Regions from separate parts of the Herbaspirillum sp. 1173 genome, predicted to be linked through region 2. Evidence: predicted binding sites of a transcription regulator. Region 2 holds the regulator's gene; each other region holds the start of a gene.

Evidence for each region. Region 2 encodes sigma-54, which starts transcription at its own class of promoters, with help from an activator protein. Its sites were predicted from a motif close to TGGCANGNAANCTGCTTT; they were not measured.
Region 1: a site for sigma-54 is predicted at 1,592-1,609, ahead of hmpA (NO-inducible flavohemoprotein). Genes of this name have one in related genera too.
Region 3: a site for sigma-54 is predicted at 2,037-2,054, ahead of J2X56_RS15340 (MSMEG_0572/Sll0783 family nitrogen starvation response protein). Genes of this name have one in related genera too.

The regions. Positions count from the first base shown of each region.
Region 1 covers NZ_JAVDSP010000001.1:912,598-915,848, reverse strand. Annotated here, with positions in the region: gene J2X56_RS04135 (hypothetical protein) at 1-122, opposite strand, end outside; gene hmpA (NO-inducible flavohemoprotein) at 338-1,531, opposite strand; gene norR (nitric oxide reductase transcriptional regulator NorR) at 1,704-3,251, shown strand, end outside.
Region 2 covers NZ_JAVDSP010000010.1:109,349-112,599, reverse strand. Annotated here, with positions in the region: gene J2X56_RS23630 (UbiX family flavin prenyltransferase) at 1-63, opposite strand, end outside; gene grxD (Grx4 family monothiol glutaredoxin) at 86-397, opposite strand; gene J2X56_RS23620 (hypothetical protein) at 559-705, shown strand; gene hpf (ribosome hibernation-promoting factor, HPF/YfiA family) at 768-1,130, opposite strand; gene J2X56_RS23610 (RNA polymerase factor sigma-54) at 1,283-2,773, opposite strand; gene lptB (LPS export ABC transporter ATP-binding protein) at 2,905-3,251, opposite strand, start outside.
Region 3 covers NZ_JAVDSP010000004.1:141,209-144,459, reverse strand. Annotated here, with positions in the region: gene J2X56_RS15350 (MSMEG_0568 family radical SAM protein) at 1-423, opposite strand, end outside; gene J2X56_RS15345 (Nit6803 family nitrilase) at 380-1,462, opposite strand; gene J2X56_RS15340 (MSMEG_0572/Sll0783 family nitrogen starvation response protein) at 1,478-1,960, opposite strand; gene J2X56_RS15335 (PLP-dependent aminotransferase family protein) at 2,404-3,251, shown strand, end outside.

The DNA.
Region 1 (3,251 bases), on a different contig from region 2:
CCCGGATCGAACAGGCGTACCTGGCAGATCACGGCGCAGCGGACGATCTCCAGGTCCAGTGCTTCCAGTTCCTGAGTCAGTTCATCGGGAGTGTGGCGCTCGGCGCTCAGCTTTTCGCTCATGGCGGTCTTTCGGAGGAGGAGGGGAGTCCTCAGGATAGCATTTGCTGCAGCGCGGAAAACTTGTCGAAGATCAATCTTTCAGGGATTGCCAGCGCGAGGCAGGTAAATTTTGCAAAGAGCTTCACGCTGCTGCAGCATGGCGCTCAGACGGAACAAAAGGGCGATGGCGGATCGCCCGCCATCGCCCCTTCAGCGCGCCTTTCGGCCAGACAGGATCACTCCAGCGCGGCAGCCGGACCGAAGAATTCATATCGGCTCTGAGCCGCCGGTACTCCCAGCGCGCCCAGCGCACGCTTGATGGCTTTCATGAACGGCTTGGGGCCGACGAAGTAGGCGTCCACGTCCCGTGTTTGCGGTAGCCATTGCTGCAGCAGAGCCGCATCGATGAAGCCGGTGGCGTAGGGGGCCGGATCGCCTGCGCGCGCCCGTTCATAGCAGAAATGCGCCTGCAGTTGCGGGTGTTGCGCCGCCAGTTCTTCCACCTGACGGCGGAAAGCATGCACGCCGCCATGGCGCGCCGCATGGATGAAATGTACCGGGCGACCGGTCGGCAGCGCCGCTGCCAGCATGGTCATCATCGGCGTAATGCCCACGCCGCCGCTGATGAGCACCAGCGGCTTGTCACTGGCCGTGAGCGTGAAGTCGCCGGCCGGCGGGAACAGTTCCACCACCGCGCCCACATGGATCTCGTCGTGCAGATGGCGCGAGACCTTGCCCTCGGCTTCACGCTTGACGCTGATGCGGTATTGCAGCGGCTGCCCCTGCTGGCGCAGCGGGGCCGACAGCGAATACTGGCGGCGCTGTTCCAGTCCGTCCACCACCATGCGCAGGCCGATGTACTGGCCCGGCTCAAAGTCCAGCAGCGCGCCGCCATCCTGGGGCATGAAGTAGAAGGAGGTGATCTCCTCGCTCTCGGCCACCTTGCGCGTGACCACGAAATTGCGCGCACCGCGCCAGCCGCCTGGTGCGGCGGCCTTGGCGTCATATTGCTGGCGTTCGGCGCCGATGAGGATGTCGGCCAGCTGGCCATAGGCGGCCGCCCAGGCATCGATGACGGCATCGGTGGCGATCTCCGCGCCCAGCACTTCACGGATGGCACGCAGCAGGCAGTCGCCGACCATCGGGTAGTGCTCGGGCTGCACCTGTACGGCGACGTGCTTGTTGATGATCTGCGCGGCCAGCGGGCCCATTTCTTCCAGGCGATCGATATGCCGCGCGTACATCAGTACGCCATTGGCCAGCGCACGCGGCTGGTCGCCGCTGGCCTGGTGGGCGCGATTGAAGAGGGGATGAACCTGCGGGTAGTCGCGCATGAGCATCTTGTAGAAGTGCGTGGTCAGCGCCTCGCCGCCCGATTCGAGCAGGGGGACGGTGGATTTGACGATGGCGAGTTGGGCATCGGTAAGCATGCGGGACCTTTCTGTTGGAAGCGGTGGAGGAAGTGCCGGAATGTCCGGGACCCTCTTGCTATTACAAAAGGCGTGCCACTTTCGAATACCAATAAAATCAGGAACTTGCGAGCGCTTGGTGTATTTATGACCTGTGTCATAATGACCAATCATTCTTCCTTTGGGAGTCAATATGACCTCAAAAGTCCTGCTCGACGCCTTGCTCCCGCTGGTAGCCGACCTGTCGCGCCAGATCGATGACCGCGAGCGCTATCGCCGCCTGCTGCAGACCTTGCGCACGCTGTTCCCCTGCGATGCTGCAGCCTTGCTGCGACTGGAGGGCGAGCTGCTGGTGCCGCTGGCCATCGACGGACTTTCCAGCGATACCTTGGGCCGCCGTTTCCGCATCGCCGACCATCCGCGCTTCGGCGTGCTGCTGGCCAATCTCGGGCCGACACGCTTTCCTGCCGATTCAAGCCTGCCCGATCCCTATGACGGTCTGGTCGATGGCTTGAATGACGCCCATTCCGGCGCGCTGGAAGTGCACGATTGCATGGGCTGTGCGCTCTCGGTCAATGGCCGCCCGTGGGGCTTGGTCACGCTGGATGCGTTGGGTGCAGGGCGCTTCGATGGCGTCGACATGGCCTCGCTGCAGGCTTTTGCGGCGCTGGCGGCTGCCACCGTTCATGTGGCCGAACGCATCGACGACCTGGCCGCCGCTGGCGAACAGGCACGCCAGCGCGCCGAAGCCTATCGGCTGGGGCTGGAGGAGAGCCAGGGCAAGCGCGAACTGATCGGCCAGAGTCCGGCGCAGCAACAACTGCTGGACGAGATCCGCATGGCCGCCCCCAGCGACATGACGGTGCTGGTCACCGGCGAAACCGGCACCGGCAAGGAACTGGTGGCCCACGCCCTGCATGCAGCCTCGCCCCGTGCGCACAAGCCCATGATCAGCCTGAACTGCGCAGCCTTGCCCGATACGCTGGTCGAAAGTGAATTGTTCGGCCACGTGCGCGGGGCTTTCTCGGGAGCGGTTGCAGACCGTCGCGGCAAGTTCGAGATGGCCGATGGCGGTACGCTGTTTCTGGATGAGGTCGGGGAGCTGCCGCTGGCGGTGCAGGCCAAGCTGCTGCGGGTGCTGCAGAGCGGGCAGCTGCAGCGGGTCGGTTCAGATCGCGAGCACCGCGTGGACGTGCGCCTGATCGCTGCCACCAACCGGGACCTGGCCGAGGAAGTGAAGCGCGGCCATTTCCGCGCGGATTTCTATCACCGTTTGTCGGTGTTCCCGATCCGCGTGCCGCCGCTGCGCGAGCGCGGGCGCGATGTGCTGCTGCTGGCCGGATATTTCCTGGAGCAGAACCGGGCGCGGCTGGGCTTGTCCAGTCTGCGCCTGGCAGCCGATGCCCAGCGCGCACTGCTGGACTACGCCTGGCCCGGCAACATCCGCGAACTGGAACACCTGATCGGGCGCAGCGCCCTGCGCGCCCTGGCATCGCAGCCAAAACGACCCGCCATCCTGACGCTGGATGCGGCGGCGCTGGAGTTGGGGCATTCCGCCCGCCCGCTTGACTCGCCTGACACTGTGGCCAGCGCACAAGCTGAACCCGCGCAGCCGGGCGAAGGCCTGCGTGCAGCCGTCGAGCGCTTCGAGCGCAAGCTGGTCAGTGAGTGTCTCGAACGCCATGGCGGCAACCTTGCCGCGACGGCGCGGGAGCTGGGGGTGGACCGGGCCAACCTGAAC
Region 2 (3,251 bases):
ACCGGTGGCACCGGTGATCGCAACGATCAGGCGCTGGCGCGGCTGGCTGGAAGAACTGCTCATGAGTCAGTCAGGCAAGTAAAACTCAGCCCTTGATCAGGGTCTGCAGTTCGCCGGACTCGTACATCTCGGTCATGATGTCGGAGCCGCCGACGAATTCGCCCTTCACGTACAGCTGGGGAATGGTCGGCCAGTTCGAGTATTCCTTGATGCCCTGGCGCACGTCCGGGCTTTCCAGCACGTTGACGGTGACGATGTTCTCGGCACCGCTGGCCTTCAGCAGCTGGATGGCCTTGCCGGAAAAGCCGCATTGGGGGAACTGTGCAGTGCCCTTCATGAACAGCACCACGGGGTTTTGGGTCACGGTTTCTTTGATCCAGGATTGGACGTCGCTCATGGCTGTGCCTTTAAAAATGGGATTGCCCGACATTATAGGGAAAAGCCGGCGGGCGCGTTGAAATCGCCTGCATGCTGGTGGCCTGTCTGAACGGGCAAAAAATTGCATCGAGGAAATAATTTATATCGTATGCAAATTCTTGTGTTGAAGATGAGGGTGCCGTGAAGACATTCAAGCCGTCCCTTGCATCATCGTCAGCAGCGGCGGTGGAAAAGTTGCTTTACGCAATGATTTATATCTTTTCCACAGGCTTGGCCAGTTCGGCGGCCGCAAATGAAAAAGGGCGCTTGCGCGCCCCTTCCTCATGAAATTCGGCTGGCTTTCTCAGCAGCCTTGCGGCTGCGAGGTGGCTTGCCGAGGGTGTCCTGGCTTATGCCGCTCCGGCCACCGCATCCTCCGGCGTTTCGTCCGGCAGGCGCTTGGCCATGGAGTGATGCTCCTGCAACTTGTCCTTGTGCTTGATGACCTGGCGATCGAGCTTGTCGATCAGCGTGTCAATGGCAGCGTAGAGGTCGTGTGCGATGCTTTCCGCATGTAGATCCTTCCCCTTGATGTGGACGTTGATTTCCGCTTTTTGGCGCTTTTCCTTTTCTGTGAGTTTATCTACGCTCAGGATCACGCTGACGTCGATCACGTTGTCGAAATGGCGCTTGATACGCGAGAGCTTGCTTTGCACGTATTCCCGGATGGCGGGGGTCAGTTCGAGGTGGTGTCCACTGATGGTCAGATTCATACAAGACTCCTATCGTGAAGTCACTGGAGGTTCGTGCAATCGATCCTGCTGCAGCTGTACCACGGGCACGGTCTTCGTGTCGGATGGCGCGGGCATCAGTCGGATGCTTGCCTGAACACAGCAACGGTACTGCAGAAAAACTGAGGAAAAACTCAGAGGGACTTGCGGAGATTGACCGGCGGAATCTTCAACACTTCGCGGTATTTGGCGACTGTGCGTCGCGCGACCACCATGCCTTGTTCTGCCAGCATATCCGCAATCTTGCTATCGGATAATGGGGTCTGCGGGTTCTCGGCTCCTATCAACTGTTTGATCAGCGCCCGTATCGCGGTGGAGGATGCTTCACCTCCGGTTTCAGTCGCGACATGGCTACCGAAGAAGTATTTCAACTCAAACATTCCATGCGGAGTGAGCATGTATTTCTGAGTCGTCACGCGAGAGATGGTGCTCTCGTGTAGACCCAGTGTATCAGCAATTTCACGCAGCACAAGGGGGCGCATGGCCACTGCCCCATGTGAAAAGAAGTTTCTTTGACGTTCCACAATAGCCTGCGCGACGCGCAAAATTGTATCGAAACGTTGCCGCATGTTCTTGATGAGCCACTTGGCTTCCTGCAACTGCGACGACAGCGAACCTTCTCCCTTGGCTTGCTTCAATGCACTGGCATACATCGCATTGACGCGCAGCTTGGGCATGACCTCATGGTTGAGCATGACCTGCCAGCCGTTCTTTGTCTGCTTGACAATCACGTCCGGCACCACATAGTCCGAGGCATCACGCGCGAATTCCGCACCCGGATGCGGACGGCACTGGCGGATCACCGCCTGCGCTTCGCGCAGGTCTTCGTCATCGCAATCCAGTGCCTTCTTGATCTTGTTGAAATCGCGTTGTGCAAACAGCGGCAGGTAATCCTCCACGATCCTCAAGGCCAGCTTGCGCGTCACGAAGGGAATCTTGGGCAGGCGGCGGATCTGCAGGGCCAGGCATTCGCCGGCACTGCGCGCACCGACACCCGCCGGGTCCAGGCTCTGCAGCAGCTTGAGCGAAATCGACAGCTCTTCCATGTCGATGCCCAGCTCTTCGGGCAGGCGTGCGAGGATGTCTTCGAGCGGCTCTTCCAGATAGCCGCTCTCGTCCAGCGCATCGGTGAGCAGTTCCAGCAGCGCACGATCACGCAGGGTGCGTGCGGTCACGCGGATCTGTTCCAGCAGGTGTTCGCGCAGGGTCAGTTCGTGCGCTTCGAGTTGCGGGCGGGCATCATCATCGTCTGGCGACTTGCCGCTGCGCGCGACGTCGTCGAAGCTCCAGTCGGCATCCCCCGTGACACCGGCTTCCGGCGCGTTGTCCTGGTAGTCGAAGCTGGAATCGCCATCGCTGGCGGCCGGGGCCGCTTCGCCGCTGCCTTCGTGACTGGTTTCGGCAACGCCGCTGGAGGGCGAACTGGAGACCGCGCCATCGGCCAGCAGACGTACCGAATTGTCGAGCGCGTCGTCGAGGCGTTCCAGCAGGGGATTATCGGAGAGGATCTGTTCCAGTTCCTGGTGCAGTTCCAGCGTCGACAGTTGCAACAGTCTGATCGACTGCTGCAGTTGCGGCGTCAATGCGAGGTGCTGCGAGGTACGTAACTGGAGCGACTGTTTCATCTGTCTTTCTGAAAGCGGCGTGGCCCGCTGGTTGCTCTGCCGGTCGTTGCGTATTGCGTATTGCTTGTTGCGTATTACGTGATGTGCACTCTGTATTTCTTCAAGCGTATCGGGCAAGCCGACTGCACCGCTTACATGCGGAAATGCTCGCCCAGATACACGCGGCGCACCGACTCGTTGGCGATGATCTCTTCCGGATTGCCGCTGGCCAGCACCGTGCCCTGGTTGATGATGTAGGCGCGATCACAGATGCCCAGCGTTTCGCGCACGTTGTGGTCGGTGATCAGCACGCCGATGCCGCGTTCCTTCAGGAAGCGCACGATGCGCTGGATCTCGATCACGGCAATCGGGTCGATACCGGCGAACGGTTCATCCAGCAGCACGAAGCGCGGATCGGTGGCCAGTGCGCGGGCGATCTCGACGCGCCGGCGTTCACCGCCCGAGAGCGACAGCGCCTGGCTTTCGCGCAGCTTCTCGA
Region 3 (3,251 bases), on a different contig from region 2:
GCCGGCCGCCAGCGACTGGCCGATGGCGCAGAACTGGCAGGACTTGCGGCGGCTCTCGTAACGGATGCAGCTCTGCAGGATGGTGGTGGCCAGCACATCGGCGCCATGCAGCGTGGCGATCTTGCCGTAGGGGATGCCATCGAAGGTCTGCATCTTGTAGAAGCGCGGCTGATGCGGGAAGGACACCACGCCCACCTCGACGCCATCGCGCAGGATGCGGGCAGCGCCATCGGCACCCGGCTGCGTGGCCACGTAGGGCGAGGACCAGGCCCCGGCGGTATGCACCGGGATCATCACGGTGTGGCCATCGACGGTCACCGCCTTGTGATCCGACGGCCCTGCCCCGCCCCGGCGGCTCTGCGCGCCGGCAGCGGGATCGTCAAGACGCAGTCCCAGGGACTGCAGTTCCGAGATCAGCTCCACGGCCGCCTTGCGGCTCGGGCGCTGGGGATGCAACTGGATGACGGCTGTCTGCATGAGGGAACCTCGCGGAAGGATGAGTGACGGGAGCAGGCTGTTCGGCCGGGAACAGCGAGGACATGGGAGACGTGCGGCGATCATCGATCACCAGGTGCAGCAGTTCCGGGCGCGCATAGTGGCCCACCGAATCCATCATGCGCTTGCGCTTGGTGACCAGCTCCATGTCGAGGTCGGCCACCAGGATGCCTTCGCCGCTGCGCAGGGGCTCGGCCAGCAGCTTGCCTTCGGGCGACACGATGGCGGTACAGCAGCCACCGCGCAGCGCCTTCTGCGCCTGGGGATCGGGCTCGATGGCGGCGATCTGTTCATCGCTGAGCCAGCCGGTGGCATTGATGACGAAGCAGCCCGATTCGAGGGCGTGATGGCGGATGGTCACCTCCATCTGGTCGGCAAAGATCTGCCCCACCATGGAGCCGGGGAATTGCGCGCAGTGAATTTCCTCGTGCTGCGCCATCAGGCTGTAGCGCGCCAGCGGGTTGTAGTGTTCCCAGCAGGCCAGTGCACCGAGACGGCCGACGGCGGTCGGCACCACCTTCAGGCCGCTGGCATCGCCCTGGCCCCAGATCATGCGTTCGTGATAGGTCGGCGTGATCTTGCGGCGCTTCAGCACCAGCGTGCCATCGGCATCGAAGACCAGCTGCGCGTTGTAGAGCGTGCCGTGGTCGCGTTCATTGACGCCCAGTACCACCACCGTCCCGTGTTGGCGAGCGGCGGCGGATACGGCCTGGGTCACGGGACCGGGCACCGTCACGGCGCGCTCGTAGAGCAGCAGGTGTTCCGGCCCCGAAGCGAAGGGCGGCCGCACGAACGAGAAATACGGATAGTAGGGAACGAAGGTCTCCGGGAAGACCACCAGTTGCGCACCTTGGGCCGCAGCATCGGCGATGGCCTGGCACACCTTGGCCACGGTGCCGTGTTCGCTGTCTAGGTCGGGCGCGATCTGCACCGCCGCCGCCCGTACCGTTCTCTTGTGCATGCTCATGGGCCGCCCTTCCGCTTACAGGGTCCAGGTGTCGAGAATGAAGGCGTTGTCGCGACGATGCAGCAGCACCAGGTCCAGCACGTCCAGCGGATTGATGGGACGGATGCCCGGGATCAGCGAGGGCTCGCCATGGCCGTACAAAGCCTGCAGCGCGAAGCGGCAGGCGTAGACCTTGCCGCCCTCTTCCATGAACTTGACGATCTGCTTGTTGAAGTTCTGGTGACCGGGAAAAGCCTCATCCCCCAGGGTCGGGAAACCGCGCTGCACGCCCAGGGTCACGCCGGGGCCATAGAGCAGGATCGAGGTCTCGAAACCCTTGCGCTTCAGGCGCGTGGCCTGCAACAGATTGACGAAACCGATCGAGCCTTCGAATGCCACGGTGTGGAAGGTCACCAGCGCTTTTTCGCCCGGCTGGGCTTTGACGTCTTCGAACACCTTCTCTTCATAATCCACCAGGAAATCGCCGGGGGCGTGGGCTGCTTTGGTGACTGCGGGCATGGTGATACTCCTCTCGATTGCTGTGGGTCGGCACTTGGGGAAGTGGTCCGGCGACCTCGCCGCGACGCTGGCATTGAATGCATCAGGCGTGCCATCGGCACCCCGTCAATGCAGGAATTGACTGCATAAAAATCCCGTCAATCTCTCCACGCGAAGGCGCAGGCCAGCATCGGTGCGGCTTGGCGAATCATGATCGGCGAGGTGTTTTTTGACCCTGGCGAAGCAATCCATTCAATCGCTCCATACAATTCGCCAACACCGCGCAAACCCGCTTGCACTCTGGCGCGGCGAGATGTGTTGAGTTGGTGCGCAAGGGTGCGCGACGTGATGCACGACGGTGCAATTGGCGACAACCGCGGCGGCGATTGGATGGAATGCAACTTGCATTCAATGAGATGTTTCGATGCAGTCAATATTGAACGCCGGCAATCAAGGAAGGCACCATGTCCAAGCACAGCAGCGTGTGGGTTCCCAAGTTGAAGAAGGGCGGCGGCCCGCTCTATCTGGCCATCGCCAATGCGATTGCCGAGGATGTCGCCACCGGCCACCTGCAACCCGAACAGCGTCTGCCGCCGCAGCGCAAGCTGGCCGAGTTGCTGGACCTGGACTTCACCACCGTGGCCCGCGCCTATACGGAAGCGCATCGGCGCGGCCTGGTGGATTCGGTAGTGGGACGCGGCACCTTCGTCTGCGGCAAGCGGCGGCCGCGCATTCCGCGCGTGACCGAAGGCCGGCCCAACGTCGACATGTCGATGAACATGCCGCCCGAGCCGGAGTCGCCGGAGCTGATGGAGTTGATGCAGGCGGGCTGGAACAAGGTCAACGGGCGCCTGCGTGATCTGCTGCGCTATCAGGATTTCGGCGGCTCGACTGAGGATCGTGAGGCCGGCGCGCTCTGGCTGCGCCGGCGCGCGCTGGTGGTGGAACCGGAACGGGTGCTGGTGACGCCGGGCGCACAATGTGCGCTGCTGGCCATCCTGACCATGCTGGTCGGACCGGGCGGCGTGCTCTGTTGCGAGGACGTGACCTATCCCGGCCTGCGGGCGCTGGCCGGACATCTCAACATCAAGCTGGTCGGCTTGCCGATGGACAACGAGGGCATCGATGCCGTGGCCTTCGCCGGTGCCTGCGCGCAATATGCGCCCAAGGCGCTGTACTGCAATCCCACCCTGCTCAATCCGACCACCTGCACCACCTCGCTGTCACGCCGCCAGGCGCTGGTGGACATTGCACGCCACTATGAAGTGGCCATCATCGAGGATGACGCCTATGGGTTCCTGCCCCGCGCAGC